One region of the Lysinimonas soli genome, then DNA from elsewhere that is predicted to be linked to it. Evidence: predicted binding sites of a transcription regulator. Region 1 holds the regulator's gene; the other holds the start of a gene.
The links. The regulator LexA, encoded in region 1, represses DNA repair genes until DNA is damaged. The targets are predictions, from matches to a motif close to TCGAACANNTGTTCGA.

Region 1 (3,405 bases):
TCGGTGCTGGTCGGCGCTGCCACCCATCTGATCTGGGATTCGTTCACGCACCCGGGCTGGCTCGTCGACCACGTGAACGTTTTGCGCGTTCGCGTCGGCCCGCTGCCCGTGGCGAAATGGTTGCAGCACGTCAGCTCGGTCGGCGGACTTGGTGTGGTCGGCGTGTGGGCGATCGTCATGCTGCGTCGCGCCTCACCGGATCCCGCTCGCCCGACCCGCCTGCGCTCCGCCGTTCGCGTCCTGGCCCAGTCAGCGGTCGTCGTGGCTGGACTCGCCGCCGGACTTGTCACCTGGGTCCACGGGATCATGGGCGGAGACGCCCCGTTCGACCCGAACCTGGTCTTTCTCGTTGCGCGCCTGACCATCGGGGTGGCGGGGGCCGCGGTGGGCGTGCTCGTTCTCTTCTGGTTCTCGGCGCGGGCCCGCGGCCTCACGGCGGGCACCGGGCTGGGACAGGGCAAGCGCACAGCGGAGCGACCTACCCTGGGGGCATGAAGCTTGCGGTGCACGAGACGGGAACCGGTCCGCGAACCGCGCTGCTCATCCACGGGATCATGTCCGACCACCGCGCGTGGCACCGGGTGACCGACGAGCTGGTCGCCAAGGGATTCCGGGTGATCGCCGTCGACCTCGCCGGCCACGGCGGCAGTCCGCGCGCCCCGCGGTATTCGCCGTCGAAATGGGCGGACGATGTCGTCGAGACGGTGTCGCCGCTGCTGACCACGCGCCCGGACGTCGTGATGGGGCACTCGCTCGGCGGCCTCGTGGCCAGTCTCGTGGCCGACCGTCTCGCGCCCCGGGCGGCGATCTACGTCGACCCGGCCTTCGCGTTCCCGCGCGGCATCCGGGGCCTCGCGATGAAGCTCGTGTTCGCCCTCGCCCCGCGCCCGCGCCGGTCCGCTCTGGTGCGATGGAATCCCAAGTGGGAGGCCGCCGACGTCGACATCGAGCTGGCGACCCTCGCCGACTGGGACAAGCGCACCGTCCTCGGCATGGCCGACACCCGTCTACTCGTACCGCCGGTGCGCGTGGTGATGCCGAGCCTCGTCGTGCTCGCCGAGAAGAGCCTGCTGGTGTCGGATGCCGTGGCGACCCGGCTGCGTCACCTCGGCATGACGGTCGAGACGGTGTCCGGCGCCGGCCACACCGTGTTCCGCGACGAGCACGTGCGGTTCATGGCGGTCGTGGAGCGCTGGCTCGACGAGCAGTCGTCGCGTCGGCTCGAGGCGCTCTCGGCCGTCTAGCTCAGACCGAGCGCAGCACCGCGACGACTCTTCCGAGCACCTCGGCGTCGTCGCCCATGATCGGTTCGAAGGCCGAGTTGCGGGGCAGCAGCCAGGTGTGGCCGTCGCGCTGACGCAGCACCTTGACGGTCGCCTCGCCGTCGAGCATGGCGGCGACGATCTCGCCGTTCTCGGCCGTCTTCTGCTGGCGCACGACCACCCAGTCGCCATCGCAGATCGCCGCGTCGATCATCGACTCGCCGATCACCTTGAGCATGAAGAGGTCGCCCTTGCCGACGAGCTGGCGGGGGAGCGGGAACACCTCGTCGATCTGCTGCTCGGCCGTGATCGGGATGCCCGCGGCGATGCGGCCCACCAGAGGCACCATCGCGGCATCCGCCACCGAGGGACCGGCGTTGTCGGCGTCCGGCGTCTCGAGTTCGATCAGCACTTCGAGCGCCCGGGGGCGGTTGGGGTCACGGCGCAGGTAGCCGCTGAGCTCGAGCTGGTTGAGTTGATGGGTCACGCTCGAGAGCGACGCGAGACCGACGGCGTCGCCGATCTCGCGCATGCTCGGCGGGTAGCCCCGCGACGAGACCGAGCGCTGGATGACCTCGAGGATCGCCAACTGCTTGTCGCTCAGGCTGGTGCGCCTGCGGGTGGTCGCGCGCTCCGGTGAAGCCGGTCGCCCGGCGGTCTCGTCGCTCATCGTCTGCTCCCTCGGTTCGCGCCCGTCGAGTCGGCGTGCGGCGGATGTCGGTGGTCGGTGGTCGAATCGTCCCCGACGATCGAAACTGTATCCGCTTCGGCTGGATGCGGCAAACATCTGTTCGAGTGTGTCGTGACATTGTCGGCGAATGACCGACGACGGGCTTGAACATATGTTCGATCGAAGGTATGTTCGGAACACAGGTTCGCATCTGAGCCTCCGGCCGAGGCCCGGATGCGCAACCTGTCCAAGTTTCGCCCGCACGGCACCGTGCACCACGTGGAGGAGTCGACATGAGCGCCATGAGTTACCACAGCGGCTACACCGTCCCGCGTCTGCGCATCACCCGGCGCGGGCGCGTCGTAGTGGCGATCATGATCGCTCTCCTTCTCGCGGTGACAGCGGCGGCATTCGGGGTGGGCGCGTTCGGCGCGGCCGCGGGCACGCAGAGCGGCTCGGCGACCTTCCAGTACGTGAGCGTCGAGCCCGGCGAGTCGCTGTGGCAGCTCGCCGTGTCGATCGCGCCGCACGCCGATCCGCGCGATGTGGTCGCCGAGATCGTCGATCTCAACAACCTGTCGACCGCCGAGGTGCAGCCGGGGCAACGCCTCGCCATCCCCTCGAAGTACAACAGCTAACGACTACCGGCCAAGGCGCAGTCTTGGCTCGAATGCCCGTCGCTCCAGGTGGCCGCCGACCCCCCTCGGCGTCCACCTGGAGCAGTGCGGATGCTCGGTAGGATCGGGCGGTGGCCTCGCTCTCCGACCTTCCGATCCGCGACGACCTGCGAGGGCAGCACCCGTACGGCGCGCCGCAGCAACCGGTGCGCTACGCCCTGAACGTGAACGAGAACACGCACCCGATCCCCGAGGGGGTCGCGCGGCACATCGTGGAGTCGCTCGCCCGCGCGGTGCTGACCGTGAACCGCTATCCGGATCGCGAGTTCACCGAGCTCCGCGAGGAGCTCGCCCGCTACCTGGGACACGAGATGACGCCCGAGCAGATCTGGGCGGCGAACGGGTCGAACGAGATCATCCAGCAGACGCTGCAGGCCTTCGGAGGGCCGGGGCGCAGCGTGCTGGGGTTCCCGCCCAGCTACTCGATGCATCCGATCATCGCCGCAGGCACGGGCACCCGATGGCTGATGGCCGAGCGCGATGCCGACTACGCGATCTCGCCCGAGACCGCCGTCGCCGCGATCGAGGCGCAGCGCCCCGACCTCGTCTTCTTCTGCGCACCCAACAACCCGACCGGTACGCCGGTGGCGCTCGAGACGATCGAGGCCGCGTACGAGGCGAGCGACGGCATCGTCTTCGTCGATGAGGCCTACGCCGAGTTCATGCCGGCGGGTGCACCCAGCGCGCTGACCCTGCTGCCCGGTCGCGAACGCCTGCTCGTCTCCCGCACCATGAGCAAGGCGTTCGCGTTCGCGGGGGCCCGGCTCGGGTATCTGGCAGCGGATCCCGCCGTCAC
Region 2 (3,405 bases), 770 kb from region 1:
TTCCCGAACTGCTGGCTCACGGTCACAGCGTTCTGGCGCTGGCCCGCTCCGACGCATCCGCCTCGGCGCTCGAGGCTGCGGGCGCGCAGACGATCCGCGGCAGCCTGACCGAGCTGGATGCCATCCGTGAGGGCGTCGCGCAGGCCGAGGGCGTCATCCATCTGGCGTTCGGCAACGACTTCAGCAGCGCCGAGGCCCTCGCCGGCAACATCGCCGACGAGACCGCCGCCGTGACGACCACCGCCGCCGAGCTGGTGGGCAGCGACCGCCCGTTCGTCGTCGTCTCTGGCACCCCGCTCGCCCAGGGCCGGCCGTCGACGGAGGAGGATCCGCTTCCGCTCGAAGGCCCGGTGGCGGGGCGCGGCGTGACGCTCACCGAGGTGCTCGGGATGGCATCCCAGGGTCTGCGTGTCAGTGCGGTGCGCCTGCCGCGCACGGTCCACAGCGACGGGGACGGCGGATTCGCCGGCCTGCTGACCCGGATCGCGCGCCAGAGCGGCGTCTCGGGGTACATCGGCGACGGGTCGCAGCGCTGGCCCGCGGTGCACGCGGCCGATGCCGCGGTGCTCTTCCGCCTCGCGCTCGAGCAGGCGCCCGCCGGCACCTCGTGGCACGCGGTCGCCGACGAGGGCGATGCGGTGCGCGACATCGCCGAGGTGATCGGACGGCGGCTGGGCGTGCCGGTGCAGTCGGTGCCGCCTGAGACCTACGGCCCGCTCGGCCCGGTCTTCGCCGCCGATCAGCCCGCGTCGAGCGCCCTCACGCGCGCCCGGCTGGGCTGGCAGCCGACGCATCCGAGCCTGCTCGAGGATCTGGAGAGCATCCAGCCCTGAGCCGCGGCGTCATCCCGCGAGGAGTTCTCGCAGAGCGAGGCTCTTGCTCGCCAACAACCGTGGGGTGTCATCGGGCGCATCGGGCGGGGGAATCAGCCAGTACTCGGAGCGCGCCGGCCCGCGACGCTCGATCTCCCAATGATGGTCGTGCAGCAGCAGGTGATGGTGCTTGCACAAGAGGATTCCGTCGGCGATGTCGGTGCGGCCGCCATCGCGCGCCCAGTGCTCGATGTGGTGGGCCTCGCACCAGGACGGTGGGCGCTCGCAGCCGGCCCAGCGGCATCCACCGTCGCGTTCGGCGAGGGCGATGCGCTGGCGGAGGGTGAAGAGGCGCTGCTCGCGGCCGACGTCGAGCGGCTGGCCGTGCTTGTCGAAGACGACGGTCACGGTGCCCTGGGTGCACGCGAGGCGCTCGACGGTCTCGATCGAGACCGGCTGCTGGGTGCGCTGCAGGCGGCCGTGACCCGAGCGGGCGATCAGCTGCTTCTCGGTGATCGTGACGCGCACCGCGGGGGCCCCGTGCCCAAGCAGACGGGAGGGCTCGACCTCCGCCCCGGCGGTGACCAACTCGAAGAACACATCGGACGCGAGCTGTTCGGTGGTGCCCGGATCGTCGACGATGCGCTGCGCCCGTTCGGAGTCGCTCACGAAACGCGGCCCGCCACGCCGCGGCGAGGTGGCTCGATCGTAGATCTCGTTGACGACGGACCCCTCGATCGGGTCGAGCTGCCAGACGATGCGCACGCTGCCGTCGCGCAGCCGCTGCAGCCGCAACTCACGCGCCTGCCTGGCCGCGCGTTCGCGGTCGACGATGCCGGCGGCATCCAACTCGTCGCGTGCCTCGCGAGCGAGGACGAACAGGCGATCTGCGTCGACGTCGGCAGACTCGGCGAGCAGTCGTTCGGCGACGTCGGCGAGCGCCCCGCTCGAGACGTCGTCACTGGGCGCCCCGAGCCCGGCGCGGATCGAATCGGCCGCGTCGGTCGACAGCTGCTGATCGGCGACCGCGCGCGCGACCGAGCCGAGCCAGGGATGGGTCTCGGCGAGCCCACCGATGCGCACGGCTGCCGCCGCCTCGCGAGAGGTGACGCCGGTCGTCGCCTGGATCAGCTTCTGCGGCGTGCGGTGCCCGCTCTTCTGTGCCATGCCGTCATGGCCGAGCTCGGGCGCCGAACGCCGCACCAGCTCACCGGCGAGCAGAGCGGAATGCGCACGCGCGAGGCGTTCATTCCGGGCCGACGCCGCGATGAGTTCGAGCAGCTGCGCGTCGCTCGCGTGCCCCAGATCTTGCACCCGGACGGCCTCGAGGGCACGCGCCGCAGCGGCGAGGTGCGCCGCGAGCTGCTGATCGAGGGGGGCCATGCATCCATTTTCCCGGATCGAACACACATTCGAAAGTAGAAGATCTTTGGATTCTGACGGCTGTGGAGGAAGGGATGCGCCGCACGCGCCCCAGCATCCGCTGAGAGCCGCCTCCCGATGGCAGTCCTCGCGAATCGACGGCGCGAGATGGCAGGCATCATGGACCCATGAAGATCTTCACGCCACCGCAGACCGCCCTGAACGCTTCCGACGTCATCCTCGGCCTGATGCGCATCTCCGAGCTCGACGACGAGCAGATCCGCACCCTCGTCGGCGCGGCCCGAGACGCGGGCATCAACTACTTCGATCATGCCGATGTCTACGGCGGCGATCACGGATGCGAGCGCCGCTTCGGCGACGCGATCACGTTCAGCCCGGCCGAGCGCGAGTCGGTGATCATTCAGAGCAAGGTGGGCATTCGCGACGGCTTCTGGGATTTCTCGAAGGAGCACATCCTCGAATCGGTCGATGAGAGCCTGGCCGCCCTGCGAATGGACTACCTCGACGTGATCCTGCTGCACCGTCCCGACACCCTGATGGAGCCGGACGAGATCGCCGCCGCCTTCGATGAGCTCGAGACGGCCGGCAAGGTGCGCAACTTCGGCGTCTCGAATCAGACTCCCGGCCAGGTGGAGCTGCTGAAGCGCTCCGTGCGTCAGCCGCTGGCCTTCAACCAGGTGCAGCTCAGCATCACGCACGCCCCGATGCTCGCGCAGGGCGTGGCCGCCAACATGGCGGGGCTCGACCAGTCGATCGACCGGGACAACGGCATCCTCGACTACGCCCGCCTGCACGACATGACGCTGCAGGCGTGGTCGCCGTTCCAGAAGGGATTCTTCGACGGCGTCTTCATCGGCGACCGCGAGAACTACGCCGAGCTGAACGACGCGCTCGACGAGATCGCGGCCGCGCACGGCGTCACCCCCACCGGCATCGCGGTGGCCTGGATCACGCGGCACCCGGCCCGGATGCAGGTGGTGCTCGGCACCACCAAGCCCGAGCGCGTGGCCGAGTCGGCGGCGGGGTCGGATGTCGTGCTCTCGCGCGAGGAGTGGTACCGGCTCTTCACGGCGGCCGGGCACCTGCTGCCGTAGCCGCGCCGGTACGATCGGCGACCGAGGGGGACATGATGTTCCCGTGACTGACCCGCGTCGTGGTCACGCTCGGTCATCGAAAAGACGTCTACGACGCCTGAGTCGACCGGGCGCTC

Region 2: a site for LexA is predicted at 2,213-2,228, ahead of ACFPJ4_RS00285 (DUF222 domain-containing protein). Genes of this name have one in related genera too.

The regions. Positions count from the first base shown of each region.
Region 1 is NZ_JBHSMG010000001.1:812,228-815,632, forward strand. It holds gene ACFPJ4_RS03900 (DUF4184 family protein) at 1-495, shown strand, start outside; gene ACFPJ4_RS03905 (alpha/beta fold hydrolase) at 492-1,244, shown strand; gene lexA (transcriptional repressor LexA) at 1,246-1,932, opposite strand; gene ACFPJ4_RS03915 (LysM peptidoglycan-binding domain-containing protein) at 2,226-2,570, shown strand; gene ACFPJ4_RS03920 (histidinol-phosphate transaminase) at 2,681-3,405, shown strand, end outside.
Region 2 is NZ_JBHSMG010000001.1:45,759-49,163, forward strand. It holds gene ACFPJ4_RS00280 (SDR family oxidoreductase) at 1-833, shown strand, start outside; gene ACFPJ4_RS00285 (DUF222 domain-containing protein) at 843-2,195, opposite strand; gene ACFPJ4_RS00290 (aldo/keto reductase) at 2,363-3,289, shown strand; gene ACFPJ4_RS00295 (YaeQ family protein) at 3,404-3,405, opposite strand, start outside.